Regions from separate parts of the Fictibacillus sp. WQ 8-8 genome, predicted to be linked through region 1. Evidence: riboswitches for the same ligand, from Rfam matches in the RefSeq annotation. Region 1 holds a riboswitch; each other region holds the start of a gene.
The links. Region 1 has a riboswitch for S-adenosylmethionine ahead of M1K46_RS04460 (LLM class flavin-dependent oxidoreductase). Riboswitches for the same ligand answer to the same signal wherever they lie in the genome.
Positions count from the first base shown of each region.

Region 2: another riboswitch for S-adenosylmethionine. It lies ahead of M1K46_RS00225 (methionine ABC transporter ATP-binding protein); the one in region 1 lies ahead of M1K46_RS04460 (LLM class flavin-dependent oxidoreductase).
Region 3: another riboswitch for S-adenosylmethionine. It lies ahead of M1K46_RS00615 (YezD family protein); the one in region 1 lies ahead of M1K46_RS04460 (LLM class flavin-dependent oxidoreductase).

Region 1 covers NZ_JAMXKG010000002.1:141,665-144,671, forward strand. Annotated here, with positions in the region: gene M1K46_RS04455 (ATP-grasp domain-containing protein) at 1-384, opposite strand, end outside; gene M1K46_RS04460 (LLM class flavin-dependent oxidoreductase) at 396-1,445, opposite strand; SAM riboswitch class I at 1,607-1,705, opposite strand; gene prmC (peptide chain release factor N(5)-glutamine methyltransferase) at 1,933-2,793, opposite strand; gene prfA (peptide chain release factor 1) at 2,804-3,007, opposite strand, start outside.
Region 2 covers NZ_JAMXKG010000001.1:43,548-46,554, reverse strand. Annotated here, with positions in the region: gene M1K46_RS00235 (anti-sigma factor domain-containing protein) at 1-658, shown strand, start outside; gene M1K46_RS00230 (hypothetical protein) at 761-1,063, shown strand; SAM riboswitch class I at 1,185-1,298, shown strand; gene M1K46_RS00225 (methionine ABC transporter ATP-binding protein) at 1,387-2,412, shown strand; gene M1K46_RS00220 (methionine ABC transporter permease) at 2,405-3,007, shown strand, end outside.
Region 3 covers NZ_JAMXKG010000001.1:122,583-125,589, reverse strand. Annotated here, with positions in the region: gene M1K46_RS00625 (hypothetical protein) at 1-40, shown strand, start outside; gene M1K46_RS00620 (sulfite exporter TauE/SafE family protein) at 108-1,010, opposite strand; SAM riboswitch class I at 1,235-1,344, shown strand; gene M1K46_RS00615 (YezD family protein) at 1,476-1,592, shown strand; gene M1K46_RS00610 (phosphoadenylyl-sulfate reductase) at 1,686-2,387, shown strand; gene sat (sulfate adenylyltransferase) at 2,415-3,007, shown strand, end outside.

The sequences.
Region 1 (3,007 bases):
CTGCTCAGCTGCCTGCAAAATTTGGTCCTTGCCAACAGCCGCAATGGTTTTGGGCGTCTTCACCCCATGCGCCTCAAGCTCTAAATATTGAACGACCTTGCTCACCTCAAGCTGAAGGGCGCGGCTGCCATTCAGCACTTTTCGGCCATGTGCTTCCAGCCAGGCAATGACACCGGCAGCAAGTTCCGGTGCATAACGGTGTCCTCTTGTATGTGAGGAAGCACTCATGCGGCTGTAAAAAATGCCCTCGGGCGGGGCTTCTGCCAGATTAACCGTTCCCTGATCGAGATGCCATGGCTCATAAGGCACTTGCAGCTCATCCAGTCTCTTTGTGAGATGATCTGTCCATTCATCGTTCTCATGTATGATATATACTTTTTTCATGGTCATCCTCCTTATTTCGCATGTTCTTTCCGATAGCTCTCTACCAAAGGCATCACCTGTTTTGAGAAACGTTCCATCTCTTCTAACTGAGGGGAGAATTGCAGTAAAAGGAGTCCGAGGCCGGCTTCTTCATATGCTGCAATCCGCTCCGCAATCTGTTCAGGTGTGCCGATCAGATTCGGCCTCAGCCCCCGGTTGGAAACAGAGTAGTCGTACAGCTGAATCTGCTGTTCAAGCTGCGACTTGCTCGTAAAATCTTTAAACCCAGCATATGCGCTGGACTCTTTTACATCTGTAATCCTCTGCAGTTCCGCTTGGGCTTCTTCTTCAGTATCCCGGCAGATCACATAGGCCGCCATGCCGAACGAAGATAAAGGTTCTTTCCCTGTTTGCCCGCGGCGGTTCTTCATGTCATTGATCTTAACGGCGATCTCTTCGACAGTGCCGCCATGCATGACGTAAGCGTCACAGGAGGAAGAGATAACCTGTTTACCCCTTTCACTTTCTCCGCCAGCATACAAAATGGGATTTGGCCGCTGAACAGGTTTAGGGAAAAGTTTCGTATCGCTAAACTGATAAAACTTGCCGGAATAATTGAAGGTTTCTTCTGTCCACAGCCCCTTTAGAACATCAAGAAACTCTTGCGTACGCTCATATCTTTCGTCGTGGGCAGTAAAAATGCCGCCATACTGCTTCGCTTCCTCTTCCCACCAGGCAGAGACGACATTAAGTGTAAACCTCCCGCCGCTCATTTGGTCGATGTTTGCCGTCATTTTCGCCGTTACAGCAGGATTATGGAATCCCGGCCTTACCGCTGTCATAATTTCTATTTTCTCCGTTACGGCCGCGAGACCCGCTGCCGTTGTCCAAGCCTCAAGAGAGTCCTGCTCCGGCCCTTTTATATCATTCAAATACAGTTCCGCGATCAGCGTCGTGTCAAACCCCCATTTTTCCGCGGACTGAATAACCTTCTTCGCATAATCAAACGTCGGCGGCATGTTCTCATCTTCCACATTTCTCAGCCATCCGCCAAAGATCGGCAACCAAAATCCAAATCTCATCTACCTTTTTCTCCCCTCTGCCTTTTAAAAACATTCTGCCACTAAAAGAGACCCTGAAAGTCCATCCCTTCAGTGCGGAGGAGTGGTCAGGACAACGGCCTGACCCTCCGACTATCTAAAAAAACTTCCCCTTTAGATAAGGGGAAGTTTTTGACCGCTCCATCTTATCTTCCAGGATCTACTCCTGCTGGATTTAGCACCTTCTAAAAATAGGTTGCCGGGTTTCATAGGGCCAGTCCCTCCACCGCTCTGGATAAGATTTATTTAATTAATAGTAATCCTACAATAGAAGTAGGTATTTCGTCAATTTTTAGGATGTGAGAATAGATGATATTGAGTTGCGTTTGACTGGCGAATAAGTCTGAAAATTCAGTTCGGACCAGTTATTGCTTGTTTCGCTCAATTATTCTCCGTTCGGCTCAATTCAGTGCCATTCCGGCCACAAAAAAGAAGCCCCCAGCACAGCTGAGAGCCCCTTCCACTCTTCTTAAAAGCCAATCTCCGCGATAACCATCCGTTCTTTTTGGCTGATATCCTTTACTACCGAAACAACCGACCCAGGGAACGTGACCCTGAGCATTTCAGCCACCGTCTGGCCCTGATCATGGCCGACTTCAAAGGCAACAATGCTTTGTGCGTTCAGAACGAGGGGCAGCTCTTCCATAAACCTTCTGTAAAATACGTAGCCGTCCTCACCGCCGCTAAGTGCACGGAAAGGCTCTTGATCCTTAACGATCGTCTCAAGCTCCATTATTTCACGGTCAGGAATGTAAGGAGGATTCGACACAACGATATCTGCTTTTTCTCCGCCCTCGATCAGAGGCTGAAGGAGGTCTCCATGAATAAAACGAACAGATGCCTCAAGTTCTTCAGCATTTTTCTTTGCGACTTCCAGGGATTCCTCAGCAATATCGATCGTGGTTACCGAAAAACGAGAATTTTCCAGTGCCAGCGTAATGGCAATGGCACCGCTCCCCGTCCCGACATCGACTGTCTGGATCTTTTCTATGCCAGGGAACCTCATCATGGAGCGCTGAAGCACTTCATATACGAGCTCTTCTGTTTCCGGCCGAGGAATGAGCACCTCTTTATTCACCGAAAAGCGTCTTCCGTAAAACTCTTCAAAACCAATAATGTATTGGACAGGCACTCCATCGCCATGCTTTTGTACAGCTGCTTCAAATGCTTCTTGCTGCTTTGGAAGAAGCTCTTCATCCAAACCAAGAAGCAGCTCCGTCCGGCTCAGATTGCCAAGTACATGACGAAGCAGAAGCTCCCCGGTTTGAGGTTCCCGTCCCTTTTTCGTTAAAAAAGATGAAGCCCAGTTCAGGGCTTCATGCCGTTTCATCGCTTTCATCTTATGCTTCCGTCTGGGCCTTCATTTTGCTTGTCTGGTCTTCTGTAATTAATGCTTCAATGAATTCGTCCAGCTTGCCGAGCAAAATTTGATCCAGTTTTTGAAGAGTCAGGCCGATGCGATGGTCCGTTACACGGTTTTGCGGGAAGTTGTACGTACGGATCCGTTCTGAACGGTCGCCGGTACCCACTGCAGATTTACGGTT
Region 2 (3,007 bases), on a different contig from region 1:
GGTATCATCCGGAAAATATATGATGTACTTGGATGCTAGACGAAAAGATAAAAACATTTCTCTTAATGAAGTGAAGAACATGTCTTATACCGAGCTAAAGAGAAAGATAAAACCTGTACATGAAGAGCCGGAAGAATCCGGCTTTAAAAAAAACCATTCAGAAAAAATTCTTCGCAATCATAGAAATCTTGAACCCATAAAGATTAAGACGAGTTCCCTGCATAGTTCTTCTCTAAAAGAACATGCGAAAAAAGAAGTCAAAGAAGAAAGGATTGAACCCAAGCTAGAACCAAACAATAAACGTGCTGTCCCAAAAACCAAAAGGCACGAAGATCGAAAAAGCCGCAGTAAAGCTGAAGATAAAGAAAAAAATGAATCAAAAAAAGTAAAACCACATTCTTCAAAGCAACATCACGAACAGCCGATGTACAACAAGCAAGCAAAGAAAAATACTAATTTGAATACTGCTCCGAAACAGCATGTTCATGAAAAGAATAAACATGAAAACCATAAATGGGATAAGGGGAAAAGGCTTGAAAAAAGAGAGCAGAAAAATTCTCCCGTTCATCGGCCTGAAAAAAAGTACTGGAAAAAAGAACTGCAGAAAAATCATAAAAAGGCACAAATGAATAAAGAAATACATAAAAAGGCTGGCTAAAAGTCGACACTACGTTTAATAAACTGTCGAAGGAAAAATCAAGGAAGACACCAACCATCTCCCGAACATTAAGATATACATGTTTTTAAAAGGGGGATGTTTATGGATTGGGTTCTTTGGCAGGAACAGGTTCAAAAAACGGCCTTCCTTCAGCCGCTGATAGGCACGGAGACTCCCAGTGTGACGGCTGACGGAGAACGATTATGTTTTTCCTTCGTAAATAAGTATAACGGATCAGAACGGATATCCATGCTTACAGGCAGGATGGATGATTTGCATGAGGTGTTTGAAGGCCAGCAGCGTCTGAGCGATTTAATCAGGATAAAAAGAGTAACTTTTACGGGAACATACAGAGAACAGCTTAAGTTAGAATCTCTTCTGTTTTTATGCAAATTGGAGTCCTAAGCCAAAAGAATCGGGTCCTTCTATCTAAAAAACAGGAGTTATGGATTGACACTCCATAAAGGTGATGTTAAAATTCGAAACGTGTTAAGAAATGCTAACTATATAACGAATAACAAATTCGTTCTTATCGCGAGTGGTGGAGGGACTGGCCCTATGAAACCCGGCAACCGTTAAGCAGCTTCCTGTTTGAAAAGGTGCCAAATCCTGCAAAGCAAACTGCTTTGGGAGATGAGATGACGGTGCATATAAATTTTTATGCCCTTCTGCTCATGACCTGGCAGAAGGGCATTTTTTATTTTTCAGAAAGTGAGGGATCCGGTCTCTTGATAACATTAGACGCAGTAAAAAAGATTTTTCAGACGAAAGACGGAGCTGTAAACGCAGTTGACCATGTCGATCTTTCTATAGATCAAGGAGAAATTTTCGGGATTATTGGATACAGTGGTGCAGGTAAAAGTACACTGATCCGAATGCTGAACATGCTGGAAAGACCGACGAGCGGAGATGTTAACGTTGCGGGAAAAAATCTTTCCAAACTTAGTAACAACGAGCTTCGAAAAGCTCGGCAGGAAATCAGCATGATATTTCAGCATTTCAATCTGCTTTGGTCCAGAACAGTAAGGGAAAACATTGCATTTCCACTTGAGATTGCAGGTGTGCCGAAAACAGAGCGCCTGAAGCGGGTGGATGAACTGATTAAACTTGTTGGACTAGAGGGCCGCGGAGAATCGTATCCTTCCCAATTGAGTGGAGGACAGAAGCAAAGAGTCGGGATCGCACGTGCACTGGCCAATAACCCTAAAGTTCTTCTCTGTGACGAGGCGACTTCAGCCCTTGATCCGAAAACAACAGACAGCATCCTTAATTTATTAGTTGAGATCAATCAAAAGCTCGGCTTGACCATTGTTCTTATCACACATGAGATGCATGTCATCCGTAAGATCTGCCATCGGGTCGCTGTTATGGAAGACGGTAAAATAGTGGAACAAGGGCCGGTTTTGGAAGTATTCAGGCAACCTAAAGAGTCCATTACAAAAGATTTTGTTAAGCAAGTAACAGAGCCAGAAGAAACGACAGACATGATCAAGCAGCTGGCATCTGAAAAACCTCAGAGCCAAATTGTACAGCTTACCTTTGTTGGAGGAAGTGCAGAACAGCCCGTTATTACAGATGTGATCCGTAAATTTGACGTTCAGGTGAATATCCTGCAGGGTAAGGTATCACAAACACAAAACGGGCCATATGGAACGTTGTTCATCCAGCTGGAAGGAACAGATACCGAAATTCAGGAAGCGGTAGCCTATATGAATGGGCAGAAAGTAGAAGTGGAGGTGATCTCATATGAATAGTCTTTTTCCGAATGTGGAATGGAGTGGAATGTGGGGTGCCACCGGACAAACACTGTACATGACAGCTGTTGCGGTTCTTGCCACTTTTATTTTAGGTCTTCTTTTAGGATTAGCATTATTTTTAACGGGTAAAGGGAACCTATGGGAGAATCGGTTTTTAAATTTTGTCTTTTCAGCGATCGTAAATATCTTCCGTTCCATTCCGTTTATTATCCTGATCATTTTATTGCTTCCGTTTACACTCTTGTTAGTGGGATCTATGCTTGGCGCCAATGCAGCATTGCCTGCTTTGATTATTGGAGCTGCACCGTTTTATGCCCGGATGGTTGAGATTGCACTTCGCGAGATTGATAAAGGGGTAATCGAAGCGGCAAAATCGATGGGATCGAGCAACGCTCAAATTATTTTTAAAGTTTTGATCCCTGAAAGCCTTCCTGCATTAGTTTCCGGGATAACGGTAACTTCAATCGCGCTTGTCGGTTATACAGCAATGGCGGGGGTAGTCGGAGCAGGCGGGCTCGGGAATTTGGCGTTCCTTGAAGGTTTCCAGCGTACGCAAAATGATGTTACATTTGTCGCTACTGTTATCATTCTA
Region 3 (3,007 bases), on a different contig from region 1:
AGTGATCACCTATCCGTTCATTATTGAAGTGAAGAAATAGAAGAATACAATAAAAGCTGACTCATTTGAGTCAGCTTTTATTGGTATAAATTATTGTTTGTGATGTGTCAGTGGAGATTAGTGCTTTCAGTTTGTGGTCCAGCTGAGAAAGAATGTTTTTTATTTTTTCTAATGCTGAAGAAAATTGCCGCCAGCCAAACGACGACCAGCACGGTATAGACCGATTGCAGTGCTGTACCGGAGATTCCAGCGGACTGCAAAAGCGTCCGGGCGTTCGTTACAATAATCAATCCTCCAACAACCACACCTAAAATATGCGAAGGGATAATGCGGACGAGCCATGCTGCGATCGGTGCTGCGATTAATCCTCCCGCCATGAGGGCGATAACCCACATCCAGTTGACCTGCTCCCATCCGAGAGAGATGAGGAAACCGAGTGTAGCAGAAACGGCAACAGCAAATTCGCTCGTATCCACGGAACCGATGACCTTTCTTGTTGTTGTGCCGTTTTTGGCTAACAGGACAGGTGTGGCTACCGGTCCCCAGCCTCCTCCTCCGGTGGCATCCAAGAAGCCAGCAACAAGTCCGAGCGGGATGAGCTGCTTGCGGCTGAACGCTTTTTCATGATCAGCAGGCTTGGTGTTCTTTTTAAATAAAAATCGGTACAGAATAAAGAAACCAAGGAACAGCAGGAAAAAGGAAATATACGGTTTTACTGCGTCGCCAGGAAGATTGGATAAAAAGCAGGCACCGGTAAATGCCCCAATGGATCCCGGAATAATGAGACGAAAGATAATTTTACGGTCAACATTACCGAACCTGATGTGTGATGCACCTGAGGCGGCTGTCGTAACAACCTCTGCAAAGTGAACCGAAGCCGAAGCAACCGCCGGAGCGATTCCAAAGGCCAGCAGCAGGGAAGTCGAAGTCAGTCCGTAAGCCATTCCGAGTGACCCGTCAATCAGTTGTGCAACGAGTCCAATCAGGGCCAGGATGATCAGTTTTTTCATTTTACTCCTCCTAACAAATAAAAGGCCCTTAACAGTAAAGTTAAGAGCCTTCGGTTTTTCCGATCAGCAGTGTATCTCTTTTCGAATTTAGTATCTACTATATTCAATGGAATGAAAGTCTGTCAATAAAATTTTCGGATATTTCAATAAATATTTTTTAATCCGATAAGAATAATAGGGTTTGCGAAAGCATAAATGTGTGTTATTATTTAAAAAAATAAAAAAACTTATCCAGAGCGGTGAAGGGAACTGGCCCGATGAAACCCGGCAACCTGCATTTTTTTGCAAGGTGCTAACTCCAGCAGAATGTTTATTACATTTTGGAAGATAAGGTAATATGTTTACCTCGTCAGTCTTTCCGAAATGGAAAGGTTTTTTTATTGCCATTTTAATTCCTAAAAAAACCTAACAAAACATATTAAACGAGGAGGTTCTGATGTGGTAAACGGTAAAAGCCAGGATGAAATTTTTGAACAGTTAAAAGAAATGCTGAACAGTATCAAGTATGGGTCCATCACGTTAATTGTTCAGGATGGAAAGCTGATTCAGCTGGAAAAAAACGAAAAGGTACGTTTTAAATAAATATTCGCTGACTAGAAAACTAGAGGCGGTTTTAACATAGCAGGATGGCTGCTTATGGTTAAAGCTGCCTTTTTCATTGGAGGGGTGGTTAACATGCTCAAGTTTGACACATGGAAAGAACAGGAGTTTACGTTTCCGGAAGACAGTGAAACGAAGGGGGCACTCGAAGTACTGAAATGGGCGTATGAGCAATATGGAGATGCACTCGTTTATGCGTGCAGCTTCGGAATAGAAGGCAGTGTCCTGGTGGATCTTGTATCCAAGGTCAAACCAGATGCAAGAGTCGTTTTCCTGGATACAGGCCTTCACTTCAAGGAAACGTACGAGGTGATCGAAAAGGCGAAAAAAAGATATCCGGAAATGAAGATTGAGATGAAGAAGCCTTCGCTGTCCTTGTTGGAACAGGCGGAAAAGCATGGCAGCGAGTTATGGAAAAGAGAACCGAACCTCTGCTGTTATATACGAAAGGTAGTCCCTCTTGAGGAAACACTGAACGGAGCACCGGCATGGCTGTCGGGTCTCCGGAGGGAGCAGTCGGCAGGGAGGAGCAATGTTCAGTACATCAATAAGGATGAACGTTTTAAATCCGTGAAAATCTGTCCGCTGATCCATTGGACGTGGAAGGAAATTTGGAGATACGCCTACAAGCAGAATCTGCCCTACAATCCGCTTCACGATCAGGGGTATCCGAGCATCGGCTGCGAGCCGTGCACGCTTCCGGCTGACGGGTCGGGTGATTCCCGCTCAGGACGCTGGTCAGGGCAAGGGAAAACAGAGTGTGGACTTCACGAATAATAAAGTAAAATTACAGGAGGAATTAACATGACATCAATTTTGCCGCATGGAGGAAAGCTGATAAACCGTTATGAACCAAATCTGCCAACAGACCACATTCAAAAGGAAGTGGAACTGGATGCTACATCCTTAAGTGATCTTGAACTGATCGGTGTAGGAGCCTACAGCCCAATTACTGGTTTTCTAAATGAAGAAGACTATCAATCTGTCGTTGATTCTCTACGTCTTGCTGATGGAACGGTTTGGAGCATTCCAATCGTCCTTCCAGTTCATGAAAAACAAGCCAGGACGCTATCAGCAGGAGATCAGGCGAGGCTCGTATTTGAGGGTGTAACGTACGGAGTCATCGAGGTGGAAGACCTTTACCGCCCGGACATTAAGCATGAAGCAGAGCAAGTCTACCAAACGGCAGATACTGCACACCCTGGGGTTAAAAAACTTCTGGAACGCCCTTCTTACTATGTCGGAGGATCAATCACTCTCGTAAAGAGGCCTGAAAAACAGAGGTTTACTGAATATCGTCTGGATCCAGCTGAAACCCGCCAAGTCTTCAGAGACAGGGGATGGAATACAGTTGTAGGTTTCCAGACAAGAAATCCTGTGCATCGAGCACACGAATA